One region of the Streptomyces sp. NPDC034103 genome, then DNA from elsewhere that is predicted to be linked to it. Evidence: riboswitches for the same ligand, from Rfam matches in the RefSeq annotation. Region 1 holds a riboswitch; each other region holds the start of a gene.
What was found. A riboswitch is a leader RNA that binds a small molecule or an ion and turns the genes downstream of it on or off. The one in region 1 is predicted to bind cyclic di-AMP.
Positions count from the first base shown of each region.

Region 1 (4,628 bases):
GGCGGGGGCTCAGTCATGCGACGGCCCCTGGCCAAGCCCGCTACAGCTTCTCCACCGGCGCGTAGCGCAGCAGCAGCCGCTTCGGCTTGGCCTCGCCGAAGTCGATCGTCGCCTCCGCGTTCGCGCCCGTGCCCTTCACCGCCGTCACGGTGCCGAGCCCGAACTGGTCGTGCGTGACCCGGTCGCCGACCGTCAGCGAGACCACCGGCTTCTCCGAGGCCCGGCGGGTCGCGAAGCCGGAGGCGCCCGACGCCGAGGAGCGGGACCGGGAGGACGACAGCGAGGCGGCGATCCCGGAGGTCGGGCCCGCCGGGGCCGAGACGGCGCCGGTGCGCTTCCACTCCAGGTGCTGCTCCGGGATCTCCGACAGGAAGCGCGAGGGCGGGTTGTACGACGGCTGCCCCCACGCACTGCGCAGCGAGGAGCGCGTCAGGTACAGCCGCTCCCGCGCGCGCGTGATGCCGACGTACGCCAGCCGCCGCTCCTCCTCCAGCTCCTTGGTCTGGCCGAGGGAGCGCATGTGCGGGAAGACGCCGTCCTCCATGCCGGTCAGGAAGACGACCGGGAACTCCAGACCCTTGGCGGTGTGCAGGGTCATGAGGGTGATGACGCCGGAGCCGTCCTCGTCCTCGTCGGGGATCTGGTCGGAGTCGGCGACGAGTGCGACCCGCTCCAGGAACTCGGAGAGCGAGGCGGACTCCTCGCCCTCGCCCGTCTCCTGCTCGAACTCCAGGGCCACGGCGGCGAGTTCCTGGAGGTTCTCGATCCGGGTCTCGTCCTGCGGGTCGGTGGAGGCCTGCAACTCGGCGAGGTAGCCGGTGCGTTCGAGCACCGCCTCCAGGACGGTCGCGGGGCCCGCGCCGGACTCGACGATGGTACGGAGCTCCTCCATCAGCACGTTGAACCGCTTCACGGCGTTCGTCGACCGCGCGGCCATGCCGTACGCCTCGTCGACCCGCTTCAGCGCCTGCGGGAAGCTGATCTTCTCGCGCTGGGACAGGGCGTCGATCATCGCCTCGGCGCGCTCGCCGATGCCGCGCTTGGGGACGTTGAGGATCCGGCGCAGCGGCACCGAGTCCTCGGGGTTGGCCAGCACACGCAGGTAGGCCAGGACGTCCCGGACCTCCTTGCGCTCGTAGAAGCGGACGCCGCCGACGACCTTGTAGGGCAGGCCGACGCGGATGAAGATCTCTTCGAAGACCCGGGACTGGGCGTTGGTCCGGTAGAAGACGGCGACGTCGCCGGCCTTCGCTTCGCCCGCGTCCGTCAGTCGGTCTATCTCGTCGGCGACGAACTGCGCCTCGTCATGCTCGGTGTCGGCGACATAGCCGGTGATGCGGGCGCCCGAGCCCGCGTTGGTCCACAGGTTCTTGGGGCGGCGGGACTCGTTGCGCTCGATGACCGCGTTGGCGGCGGACAGGATCGTCTGGGTGGAGCGGTAGTTCTGCTCCAGCAGGATCGTGGTCGCCTGCGGGTAGTCCTCCTCGAACTGGAGGATGTTGCGGATCGTCGCGCCGCGGAAGGCGTAGATCGACTGGTCGGCGTCACCGACGACACACAGCTCGGCGGGCGGCAGGTCGAACTCGGCGGGCGGTACGTCGACGGGGTGCTCGGAGGTGCCGACCAGTTCCCTGACCAGCGCGTACTGAGCGTGGTTGGTGTCCTGGTACTCGTCGACCAGGACGTGCCGGAAGCGGCGGCGGTAGTGCTCGGCGACGTCCGGGAAGGCGCGCAGCAGGTTGACCGTCGTCATGATCAGGTCGTCGAAGTCGAGGGCGTTGGCCTCGCGCAGCCGCGACTGGTACAGGGCGTAGGCCTGGGCGAGGGTCTTCTCGAAGCCGTCGGTGGCCTGGGCGGCGAAGTCCTCCTCGTCGATCAGCTCGTTCTTGAGGTTGCTGATCTTGGCGCTGAAGGACTTGGGCGGGAACCGCTTGGGGTCGAGGTCCAGGTCGCGGCAGACCAGGGCCATCAGCCGCTTGCTGTCGGCGGCGTCGTAGATCGAGAACGACGACGTGAAGCCGAGCTTCTTGCTCTCCCGCCGCAGGATGCGCACGCACGCGCTGTGGAAGGTCATCACCCACATCGCGTTCGCGCGCGGGCCGACGAGCTGCTCCACCCGCTCCTTCATCTCGCCCGCGGCCTTGTTGGTGAAGGTGATCGCGAGGATCTGGCCCGGGTGGACGTCCCGCTCGGCCAGCAGATACGCGATGCGGTGCGTGAGCACACGGGTCTTGCCGGAGCCGGCGCCGGCCACGATGAGCAGCGGGGTGCCGGAGTGCTCGACGGCGGCGCGCTGGTTCTCGTTGAGCCCCTCGACGAGGGCTGCCGCGTCCAGGACCGGGCGGGCGGCGCCGTCGCGGTAGTAGCCGTCCCGGTCCGGTGGCACGTCGAACTTCCCGCCGAACAGATCGTCCGGAACGGGTTCCGGTCCGTGCTCGTCCTCGGGCGGCGGCGGGTGCTCCTCCTCGCGGCCCTTAGGGGCCTGGAGGTCCGCCAGGAAGCTGTCATCAAAGAGGCTGCTCATCGCTCTCCGAGTCTAGGGCTCCCCACTGACACCCCGCCGCCACCCCGAGAAGTCGCGGGAAAGACAGCCCGCGGGCCCGCGCACAGGACCTGACCGCCCCGAGGCCCCCTCGCCCTCCGTGACCGTCCGGCCACGGCTCGCGACCAGGCAGGCCGAGGCGCAGATCTTGCCGTCGGACCCGAAGACAGCAGATCTTGCCGTCGGACCCGAAGACAGCAGATCTTGCCGTCGGACCCGAAGGCAGGGGAAGACCCGAAGACAGGGGAAGACAGGGGCGGCGCACGCCCCACAGCTCGCCGTGAGCGGGCACAGGCGCCGGTCACGCCGCCCGGGCGACCGCGGCGCGGCGGGAAGCCGGCGGCCGGGCACGGCCACTCCGCCAGAAATGCGAACAAGCCCCGCCAGATCGGCCCGCATTGCCCGCGCCCTGCCGCGCCCCGCCCCAAGGTCACGAAAATGTATCGGGCATATCGACCATCAACCTTCACAGGGGCCACGCGAGTTGGCTACCGTGCCGGGCAGGCCGTACGACCCCCACCGGCGAACGTCGCCGGGCCGCGCGGCCTCCGCCGAGTCCGGTACGCCTCTCCAGGCAGCCGGAGCCGGGGACCCACACCGATCCGGGGTGAATCGGCCCCACTCCCCTCCGGGGACGGCCGTAGGGCACACCTTCCGAAGCACCCGCCCGAACCCGACAGCTAACTCGGTAGGCGGAGCATGGAAGGAGTCGCCGACCTTGGCGTCGCACCGCAAGTCGTCCGCCGCGGGAGGCATACGCACCCCCGCTCTCGCCACGGCCGCCCTCACCTCCGTGGCACTGCTCTCCCAGACGGCCACCGCCGCCCCCTCGACCGACGACAAGCCGAGCATCGAGGAGGTCGAGAAGAAGGTCGACGACCTCTACCGCCAGGCGGAGTCGGCGACCGAGAAGTACAACGCGACCAAGGAGAAGACCGCCAAGCAGCGCAAGGAGGTCGACACCCTCCTCGACGACGTCGCCAAGCGCACCCAGAAGCTCAACGAGGCCCGCGAGGAACTCGGCACCTTCGCCGCGGCCCAGTACCGCACCGGCGCCTCCGCGCCCGACACGGCGACCTTCCTGCTCGCGGACTCCCCGCAGGACTACTTCGACCAGACGCAGCTGATGGGCCGTATGACGTCCCGCCAGAAGGGCGCGGTCGACGACTACGTCACCGAGCAGGCCGCGACGATGAAGAAGCGTCAGGAGGCCACCCAGAGCCTCGAGACGCTCACCGACACACAGAGCGACCTCAAGACCGCCAAGGCGACCGTCCAGAAGAAGCTCTCCGACGCGCGCGAGCTGCTGTCGCGGCTGACCGCCGAGGAGAAGGCGCGGCTCGCGGCGATCGAGAAGGAGAAGCGGGAGGAGGCCGCCCGCAAGGCCGCGGAGCTGGCGAAGCAGCAGGCGGCGGAGCAGAAGGCGGCGAAGGAGGAGGCCGCGGCCCAGGGGGTGGCGAGCGGCTCGTCGTCCTCCTCCCCCTCGCAGACCACGGACCCCTCGCAGACCACAGACTCCTCGTACGCCACCAAGGCCGAGAAGGCGCTCGCCTACGCCCGCTCACAGATCGGCAAGCCGTACGTCTGGGGCGCCACCGGCCCCGACTCCTACGACTGCTCCGGCCTCACCCAGGCCGCCTGGAACGCCGCCGGCATCTCCCTGCCGCGCACCACCTACGACCAGGTGAACGCCGGCACCACGGTCTCCCTCTCCAACGCCCGGCCCGGCGACCTCGTCTTCTTCTACGACGATGTCACCCACGTCGGCATCTACATCGGCAACGGCAAGATGATCCACGCGCCGAAGCCGGGGGCGTACGTACGCGAGGAGTCCCTCTTCTACGACGGTGAGTCGGCGATCCACAGCGTGGTGCGGCCGGCCTGACGCGCGGCACGGCCGGCGATCCACAAGCGTGGTGCGGCCGGCCTGACGCGCGGCGCGGCCCTGGCGTCAGTGACCTCCCCGGTTCTCGACACAGGGCCCCTCGCCGGGCTGCGGCTCGGCGTAGACGCCGTGCACCTCGCCGGTCAGCTCGTCCTTCGTCACCCGCCCCGACACGCACACGACGCCCGTGTAGACGGCGTA
Region 1 covers NZ_JBVISS010000011.1:234,346-238,973, forward strand. Annotated here, with positions in the region: gene pcrA (DNA helicase PcrA) at 41-2,524, opposite strand; cyclic di-AMP (ydaO/yuaA leader) riboswitch at 3,096-3,252, shown strand; gene ACZ56U_RS25570 (C40 family peptidase) at 3,261-4,427, shown strand; gene ACZ56U_RS25575 (hypothetical protein) at 4,494-4,628, opposite strand, start outside.

Region 2 (4,628 bases), on a different contig from region 1:
GGTGTTCCTGGGATACGCGGGCCATGGCCGCCAGCCTAAAACGAACGTTCCTTCTTGACAAGAGGCGCTCCCGGAGAGACGGTGGAGGCAGCTAAAACGAACGATCCTTCTTTTTGGATCGCACTTGGAAGGAACCCACCATGTCCACCGCCCCCACCGGGAACGCCCGCCGTCTGATCGCGGTCGTCGTCCTCGTGCCGGTCGTCGCGGCCCTCGCCCTGTGGGCCTTCGCCTGGCCCGCCGCCCGCACCGCACCCCGCGATCTACCACTCGGCGTGGCCGGGCCCGCCGCCGCGACGGCCCAGGTGGAGAAGCGACTGGCGGAGCACGCGGGCGCGTTCGAGATCCACCGCTACCCGGACCAGGCCGCGGCCCGGGAGGCCATCGAGGACCGGACGGTGTACGGGGCCGTCGTCGTCACCGCGCGCGGTCCCGTTCTGCTCACCGCCTCGGCCGCGAGCCCGGTCGTGGCCCAGCTGCTCCAGCAGGCCGTGGTGGCACCCGCGGCGGCCCAGGGCACGCCGGTCAGGACGGTCGACGTCGTCGCCACCCCGGCCGCGGACCCGCGCGGCGCCGCCCTCAACGCCGGCGTGCTGCCCCTGGCCCTGGCCGGCCTGGCGGCGGGCGCGCTGGTGACGTTCACCGGGGTGCGCGGGACGCGTGCCGTGGCCGTCCTGGTCGGCACCGCCGCACTGGTCGGCGCTGTCGCCGCCGGTGTCGCCGACAGCTGGCTCGGGGTGTTCACGGGTGACTGGTGGGCGGAGGCGGGGGTGCTCGGGCTGTCGGTACTGGCCGTGAGCGGCGCGGTCGCCGGGCTCGCGGCACTGCTCGGCACCGCCGGGGTGGGCGTCGTCGCGGGCACGGTCATGCTCTTCGGCAACCCGTGGTCCGGGGCGGCCTCGGCACCGCAGATGCTGCCGGAGCCGGTCGGCACGATCGGGCAGTGGCTGCCGCCGGGGGCGAGCGCGACCCTGACCCGCTCGGTCGCCTACTTCGAGGGCGCGGGCGCTACGGGTCCCGCCCTGACCCTGGCCTGGTGGGCGGCGCTCGGCCTCGGCGCCGTGCTGCTGGGGAACGCCCTCAAGGAGCGGAAGAAGGACGTCGAGCCCGTGATCGAGCGGGAACTCGCGCCCGTCGGCTGACGGACCACCGCCGCGAGCGGGACCGTGCGCCCCGGTCGGCGCACGGCCCTCGCGCGTCCGGAAAGGCTCGGGGGAGCCCCGACGAAGGCTCAGGGAGCCCGATGCCTCAGGAGGCCCCGGGGCCGTGGTGGTGCGCCGTGATGCCGAACCGTTGCTGTTCGCGAGGGGCGGCAGCGACCTCGCGAACGGCGGAGACCGCGCTGATCACCTGTTCCTCGGCGGTCTCCCTGCCGCAGCCCGTGGAGGGACAAGCGAGCGATCTCGCCGTCCAGGCGGCGGAGTTGGGGCGCGTCCGGGCCTCTGGAGGAGCTGCTCGTACGGCACACCGGCCGCACCCCCGAACAGGTCACCGCGGACATCGAGCGGGACAAGGTCCTCGACGCCCAGGAGGCCCTGGAGTACGGCCTGGTGGACCGGAGCATCCCCAGCCGCAAGGCCCCCCGCCCCGCACCCGGCGACCGGTGAGCGGGCGATGCTGCCGCCGGAGCTCCCTCCCCTGCCCGCGCTGACGCGTGCCGAGGGCGAGTTGATCGACCGTTACCTCGACGCGGTCGACCTGCTCGGCCGGATCAACCCGGCGCCCGACGGGGACACCTACCGTGGACTGCGGGCCGCCCAGGCGCTGGTGACGAAGGCCGTCGAGCTGCGTGACGCGCTGGTGACCATGCATCAGCGCGGCGAGACCGAGCTGCACGCCCCGACCCTGGCCCGGGCGCTGCGGGTGCTCGACGGTGAGCGGCACACGGCCCGGGTCACCGTGCCGCCCTCCTCCGACAGTTGACGCGACCGCGACCGCGGCCGGTCCGGACGTTCCGCACCCTGCCGAGAGGTCCGGACCGGCCTTGAAACGGACCGAAAGACGTACCCCCTTTTGGAGTAGACCCCTCTCCTCGGACAGGGCCGTTCAGGTTGCGCAACGCGGGTAGCCCGAGCCCGGAACGAGGACCTCCGATGCTGGTCCGGGGGCCCGCGCCCCCCTGGACGCTCCCTCGAACAGACGAGTGTCCACCCGAACGGGTGAGTGGTGAGTAACGCCACAAATCCCCGATTCCATTGGGTTTTTCGGCGTGGAGTGCGTGAAGATCCCTGACTGACGACAAGACCCCGCCGCAGCGGCGGGGCGATCCGGGCGGACGCCGAGTCCTGCCGCCGCCTGGATGACCGGTCGACAGGAGTGGATCGGCAGGAGTGGAGGACCCAAGCACGACGGGTCGCCGGGACGGTCACGCCATGACCGGGCCTGAGCAGCCCTTGGGGTGAAGCCGCGTCAGCGGCCGGGCAACTTCGCCAGCCCGAATCCGACAGGTCATCCTTCACAGGCGGCTGACGAAGGGTTGCGCATGTCTGCGCTCAATCGTGTCCCGTCGCTCATGGTCCGGGCCGGTACGGCATCGGCTCTCACCATCGCCGCCGTGGGCGGCTCGATCGTGGTCCCGGGCGTCGCCTCCGACGCCGAGGCGGCCACATCGTCGACGAAGGCACTTCAGGTAGCGGCTTCCAAAAAAGGCTCCCCGTACAAGTACGGCGCCGCGGGACCGCACCGGTTCGACTGCTCCGGGCTCACGCTGTACTCGTTCAAGAAGGCGGGCAAGAAGCTGCCCCGTACGGCGGCCCAGCAGTACAACAAGACCCGCCATATCTCCGCGGGGAACCGCAAGGCCGGAGACCTCGTGTTCTTCCACTCCGGCTCCAGCGTGTACCACGTCGGCATCTACGCCGGTAAGGGCAAGATCTGGCACTCCCCGAAGAGTGGGGAGGTCGTGAAGCTTCAGAAGATCTGGACCAAGAGCGTCTGGTACGGCCGGGTCAAGTGACCCACCCCGTGCGGGTGAGGGCGGCCTGACCCGCCGTCACCCGCACGGGTCGTCGACGGCCCCTGAAGGGCGCCTCCGAGGACTCGGGGCGCCCTCTTTCACGGCTCCTGCTGACCCGCCGCGGAGACCGGCTCGGCCGGGACCACCCAGGGGAGTTCGATGGAGACGGTCTTGCCCCCCTCGCGGGTGGGCCGGACTCTCAGCTTGCCGCCGCACTCCGCGGTCAGCCAGCGGATGATCACCATGCCGCGGCCGTTGTCCTGCTGGACCGCGGCCGGCAGCCGCTTGGGGAAGCGGGGGTGGCTGTCGGTGACCCCGATACGCAGGTGTTCGTCGCGGTCCAGCTGGATGTCCACCGTGAAGGTGGGCGACTGCCCCAAGGTGTGCTGGACGGCGTTGGTGGTGAGTTCGGAGACGATGAGCCGGATCGCCTCGGCCACCTCGGTGTCGGCCGGCAGACCCCATTCCCCCAGGGTGCCGAGGACGTATGTGCGAGCCGCGGAGACCGAGGCGGGATCGCTCGGCAGAGTGACGGATGCTTCCAGATGGTCTGCCATGGCGACGCCGTCCCTTTCCCACGGGACCTGGTCCGACACGGAGCGGATGGGTCGAGTACGGTCCCGGACTGGTGCTTCATCGCCAGACTGCCATCACCGGGCCGGTCACGGTGCCGATCCACCAAGATATGCATATATCTGTCGCTCGAAGCGGTGAACTCTCCGACGGAAAACCGTATTTGGGCGGCCCGGAAGGAGTAGGGAGTAGCCCATGCAGCACGGTCCCGCGGTACGCCGCCGGAAACTGGGCGCCGAACTGCGTGCCTTGCGCACCGGTGCCGGGCTCACCAGTGGGGAGGCGGCCCGGCTGGTGGGCTGGCACCAGTCGAAGGTGAGCCGGATCGAGACCGGCGCGAGCGGTGTGAAACCGGCCGATGTGCGGTTACTGCTGGACGCCTACGAGGTGCACGACGCCCAACTCCGCGAGTTGCTGCTGGCGTTGGCGGGGTCCGACGAGGGCGGCGGACGGCACCACTGGTGGCACCAGTACCGCGGGGTACTGCCGCCGACCTACCGCGATTTCATCAGTCTGGAGTCCCAGGCGAGCGCGATGCGCACCCTGGAGACCTCCGTGGTGCCGGGGCTGCTGCAGACACCCGAGTACGCGCGCGCGGTGACGCGGGCCGCGGTGGGCGGGCTCGACGCCGGTCCGGACGAACGGCTCGACGCGCTGGTCGAGGTGCGGCTGGCCAGGCAGGACGTGCTGCGGGCGCAGCCGCCGCTGGAGCTGAGCGCGGTGCTCGACGAGGCGGTGCTGCGCCGGGACATCGGCGGACCCGACGTCATGGCGCGGCAGCTGCACCGACTCATCGAGGCGGCCCGGCTGCCCCAAGTGCGCCTCCAGGTCCTGCCGTTCGCCGCAGGAGCGCACATCGGCATCACCGGGCCTTTCGTAATCTTCTCCTTTTCGAGCAAATCTGATCTGGATGTCGTTGTTCTCGACCACTTGACGAGTAGCCTCTACCTCGAGCGGAAAGAAGACCTCCAGGCCTATACCGAGGCCTTCAACACCCTTCAGATCCACGCCCTTTCGCCCGAGGACTCGTTGGATTACATCGCCGGGATAGCAGACGGCGCGTAAGGAGGCACCATGTCCGCAATGCCTCGGAACGTTC
Region 2 covers NZ_JBVISS010000012.1:150,355-154,982, reverse strand. Annotated here, with positions in the region: gene ACZ56U_RS27030 (TetR/AcrR family transcriptional regulator) at 1-25, opposite strand, end outside; gene ACZ56U_RS27025 (ABC transporter permease) at 141-1,142, shown strand; partial or broken gene ACZ56U_RS27020 (prevent-host-death protein) at 1,249-1,368, opposite strand; partial or broken gene ACZ56U_RS27015 (ATP-dependent Clp protease proteolytic subunit) at 1,367-1,607, shown strand; gene ACZ56U_RS27010 (hypothetical protein) at 1,615-1,923, shown strand; cyclic di-AMP (ydaO/yuaA leader) riboswitch at 2,283-2,479, shown strand; gene ACZ56U_RS27005 (C40 family peptidase) at 2,483-2,956, shown strand; gene ACZ56U_RS27000 (ATP-binding protein) at 3,055-3,513, opposite strand; gene ACZ56U_RS26995 (helix-turn-helix domain-containing protein) at 3,725-4,594, shown strand; gene ACZ56U_RS26990 (DUF397 domain-containing protein) at 4,604-4,628, shown strand, end outside.
Region 2: it holds a riboswitch for cyclic di-AMP, as region 1 does, so the genes downstream of both, ACZ56U_RS27005 (C40 family peptidase) here and ACZ56U_RS25570 (C40 family peptidase) in region 1, are expected to answer to the same signal.

Region 3 (4,628 bases), on a different contig from region 1:
GAGCCCCTTGCTGCGCAGCCACGCCATCGGGTCGATGCCGCCGGACGAACCGCCGGGGTGGACCTCCAGGTGCAGGTGCGCGCCCGTGACGTTGCCGGTCGCGCCCACGCGCCCGATCACGTCACCGGTGGCGACCTTCTGCCCCACGCTCACGCTGATCGAGGACTGGTGGGCGAACCACACCTCGGTGCCGTCGTCGAGGGTGAGGACGGTCTTGTAGCCGTACGAGCCGTCCCAGCCCGCCTGCGTGATGGTGCCGCTGTGGACCGCCTTGATGAGCGAGCCGGTGGGAGCGGCGAAGTCGAGACCCGTGTGGTAGCCGGAGGACCACAGGGAGCCGGCCTGCATATAGGTGGAGGTGATGGTGTACGAGGAGGTCGGCAGCGTGTACTGCTTGGCCAGCTCGGCCAGACGCTTGGCCTCGGCGGCCTTCTCGGCGTCCGCCTCCGCCTTCTTCTTCGCCTCGGCGGCGTCGTCCGCGGCCTTCTTCAGCGCGGCGGCCTCGGCCTTGGCGGCCTCGTCGGCGAGGGCGGTCTGGGTGGCGAGCTGTGCCCTGTCGGCGACCTGGGTCTGCTGGCTCTCGGCCTGCGCCATGATCCGGTTGCGCAGCGACTCGCCGGCGCCGGAGGTGGTGGAGGCCTGGATCGCGTCCGTGGTGGCCGTGGGGGCGGCCGTGGGGGCCGCGGCGAGGTCGCTCAGCACGGTGGCCGAGCCCTGCGGCGCCTCCTCCCCGCCCGACACGAACGGCAGGTCCGGCATCGAGAGGGAGACCGGCGGCTTGCCGGTGTTGGCGCTGGCCATGCCTGCCCCGCCGACGGCGGCTATGACGCCTACGCCCAGGACGGTGGAGCTGCGGGCGAATCCGCCGCTGCGCTGCTTGGTGACCCGGTGCTTTCCGCGTGCCGGTCGGACGGAGTCCTCGGTGGGATTCCAGACGTCCTGCGGACCCTCGTCGTGGTGGTAGCTGCCGTGGCCGAAGGCATCGGTGCTGCGCTGGCTCGGCACGTACGGGGCCTCGGGGGCAGGCGGGTTCGACGCCACGTGGGCGTACTCCTTTCCTTCCTTCTCGCCTACCGGGTTAGCTGACGGGTTCGGAGCAGGAAGGTCTCCTACGCGCGTATACCGACCGTGGTGCCACGGCGGCGTTCGCACGATTCACCCCAGGGTGGTGGTTCCCCGGCTCCCTTGCGGGATTAAGCGCGTGAGCACGGAGCCGTCTCTTGTGACGGCTGGGACGACCGCGCTGCGTTATCGAACGTTAATAGACCCGGGGTGTGGATTCCAAGCTGTTCCGCTTGATCATTAACCTTTCTCGCCAGGACGTACAGACCTATGAGCGGTGAAAATCGGGCGAGTTGACCACGCCTCAGCAGGTCCACCGGCGTTGACGGCACGTCAGTCGCCATGCGGAGGGCGCCCGACCGGTCACCGGATGTGACCATGTCACGGTCGGCGTACGGCGAGCAGCGCCATGTCGTCCGTCAGGGCACCCCCGGTGTGCCGGCGCACCTCCGCCGCGAGCGCGGACAGCAGCGCCCCCGGATCGCGGAAGGCGCGTCCCGCGAGCCGCGCCGCCGGGTCGTAGAACTCCCCGTGCCGGTCCCGGGCCTCGGAGAGCCCGTCGGTGTACAGCAGCAGCGTCGCCCCGACCGGGAAGGCGACCTCCTCGGCGCGGTCCGGCCAGGTCCCCAACTCGCCCATCCCGAGCGGCAGCGCGGCCTCGGCGGCGGGCAGCGACCGCACGGTGCCGTCGGGACACAGCAGCAGCGGCGGCGGATGGCCGCGGTTGAGGATCCGGACCAGCCCGTCACCGTGGGGCAGTTCGGCGAGGACGACGGTGGTGAACCCCTCGAAGGCGTCCAGCCCCTCGCGCCGGGTCCCCTCCCGGGCCAGCGCCCGCTCCAGCCGCCGCGCGACCGCCTCCAGGCCCGCCTCCTGCTCGGCGGCCTCCCGGAACGCCCCGATGACGACGGCGACGGCCGCCACCGCGCCCATGCCCTTGCCGCGCACGTCCCCCACCACCAGCCGTACCCCGTGGGGGCTGTCCTGGACGGCGTACAGGTCCCCGCCGATGAAGGCGTCCTGCTGCGCCGCCTCGTAGCGCACCGCGATGTCGAAGCCGGCGATCCGGTCGGCGGGGCCGGGCAGCACGGCCCGTTGGGCGGCCTCGGCGATCTCGCGCTGTGAGGCGAGCCGTTGGTCGCCGCGGTGCACCACCCGGTTGAGGACGGTGGCCAGCACGGCGACGGTGGCCACGGTGAGCACCTCGGTGAGGGCGTCCGCGTCCACCTGGAGGCCGTAGCGCAGATGCACGGCGAAGGCGGCGACCAGCGCCACGGCCCCGGTGGCCACGGTGCCGAGCAGCGGGTACAGGGGCGCGGCGACCAGCGGGGCGGCGGTGAAGAAGGGGATCGCGGTGAACGCGCGGGGGGTCAGGAGGTCGTAGAGGATCCCGCCGGCGATCAGTACGGCGGGCAGCATCCGCAAGAGGGCGGAGATGTGCCGCCCCTCCTCCGCCTCCTGGTCCACGCCCCCAGGTTTCCCGGAGCCGGGCGGGGCGGCGAGCGGTGTGGCCCGACCGGGGGAAACGCTCAGGGCCGGAGTCCATGAACTGGACTCCGGCCCTGGGCCTTCAGTAGCGGGGACAGGATTTGAACCTGCGACCTCTGGGTTATGAGCCCAGCGAGCTACCGAGCTGCTCCACCCCGCGTCGTTGAAACCAGCATACGCCATCCGCGGGACGCTCAGCACCACGGTAGGGCCGCGGCGCCACTGACCTGCGTTTTCAGCTGCCGGGGTTGCCCGCGTGGGTGAGGGTCTCCCAGGAGACGAAGAGGTCATCGGTGCCCGCGGGACGGGTCTCCTCGGCGAGCCGGTGGGCGGCCGGGACAAAGACGTCGAGGCGGTTCTCCAGGTGGTTGAGGGCCACCTCCAGGTCCGGGCCCATGGTCCGCTCCACCTTGCCGCCGCACAGCCACGCGGGCGCGGGCTGGCCGGCCTGGTACCGGGCGTGGAGGTCGAGCGCCGCCTTCAGCCGGTCCTCGACCTCGCCGTAGAGGTCGACGCCCTGGTGCCAGGCGGTCTCGGCGATGTGGGCGGTGGCGGCGATCGAGTAGCCGACGTGCTTGAGGTTGCGGCAGGTCTCCTGCGAGACGCCGTCCTTGTACGTCTTCTGCCCGAACCAGTACGCCGTCAGCTTGGCGGGTGTGTTCACGCCCGCCCCCTTGGGCGTGAGCGGCACCTGGCCGTCCTCCTCCAGGTAGAAGTAGGCGGGCACGCGCTCCCGGAAGCGCTCCAGGGCGTGGTCGAAGGCCTGGTGGTCGTCGAGGAGGACTGCGATGCCGATGGCCGCGTCGGTCATGACGAGGTCCCAGTTGCCGTTGTGGGCGGGAACCTTGCGGGTGACGGTCGGCAGATACGCGCTGCGCAGCATGGTCCGGAACCGCTCGACCCGTTCCTCGGGCCACCCCGCGCCCGGACTGTGCGCCACGATCTCCGCCGCCCGCGCCCAGGTCCCCCCGGCCCATCCGGTCTGCAGCCCCGCGTCCTCCTCGGTGTGCCGCCGCATCCTCGCCGACCAGGCGTCCATGATCTCCCGCGCCTTGACGGCGTGCCGCTGCTTGCCGGTGACCCGGAAGAGCAGCGCCTGCGTGTAGGCGGCGATGGCGTCCTCGCGCTCCTGCACGCACCCGTGCGCGGGCCGGTCGGTGTGGTCCCCGCCGGGACAGTCGACACTCGCGTACGGCTCGGGCCGGTACCTGTACGCCCCGTACTTGCTGTCCCGCATCTCCAGGTACGCCGTCAGCCACGGCTGCTTCCCCGCGGCAACGTGCGTGCGTACGGCGTCCAACTGGGCGTCGCTGACGAGGACCCCGGGGTGGGTGAACTCCGTGTCCGGGGGCAGGGCGCGGGCCATGGTGCGGGTCCCCGCCCCGGTGCTCCCGCAGGCGGTGGCGAGGAGGGGGACGAGCAGGAGCACGGCGGCGGCACGGATTCGGGCTGACCTCATGCAGGCAGCGTCACCCTGCCGCGGGCGGCGCGCAGGAGATGTTGGGCTGATCGGTCGTCAGGGCCCCGCCTCCCGCCGTTTCCTGTCAGCTCAGCAGGGGGAGGTTGGGCGCCTTGGCCCGTTCCTCGAACTCCGGGAGCAGGACGACCTCCACACCCTGTGCCGCGAGCAGCCCGCTCCCGTCGGCCGCCGTCACGAACGTGTCGGGCTCGCGCCAGGCCGTCACGACCCGGCGTACACCGGCGTCCAGGATCAGCCGGGCGCAGGGGGCGGGGCGTGAGGCGCGGCGGGCGCAGGGTTCCAGGCTGCTGTACACCGTCGCCGAGGCCAGCCGGGGGTCGGCCGCGGCGATCTTGGCCAGGGCCGCCTCCTCGGCGTGGACCACCTCGTCACCGCCCTCGCGGGAGTACCCGCGCGCGAGCTCGGTGCCGTCGGCGGCGACCACGACCGCGCCCACGCTGAACGCGGTCCGTGAGGGCGGGCACAGGGCGGCGAGTTCGCAGGCGAGGCGGAGCCAGTGGCGGTCGGCGGCAGGGCCGCCCGGTGCGGTGGGCTCGTAGCGCATGAGGACGACGTCCTCGATCCGCCTGGACTCCACCAGCCGGAGGCGTCCTTGCTG
Region 3 covers NZ_JBVISS010000003.1:660,297-664,924, reverse strand. Annotated here, with positions in the region: gene ACZ56U_RS09310 (M23 family metallopeptidase) at 1-1,041, opposite strand, end outside; cyclic di-AMP (ydaO/yuaA leader) riboswitch at 1,053-1,210, opposite strand; gene ACZ56U_RS09305 (PP2C family protein-serine/threonine phosphatase) at 1,444-2,529, opposite strand; tRNA gene ACZ56U_RS09300 (tRNA-Met) at 2,637-2,710, opposite strand; gene ACZ56U_RS09295 (alginate lyase family protein) at 2,786-4,009, opposite strand; gene ACZ56U_RS09290 (dihydrofolate reductase family protein) at 4,095-4,628, opposite strand, start outside.
Region 3: it holds a riboswitch for cyclic di-AMP, as region 1 does, so the genes downstream of both, ACZ56U_RS09310 (M23 family metallopeptidase) here and ACZ56U_RS25570 (C40 family peptidase) in region 1, are expected to answer to the same signal.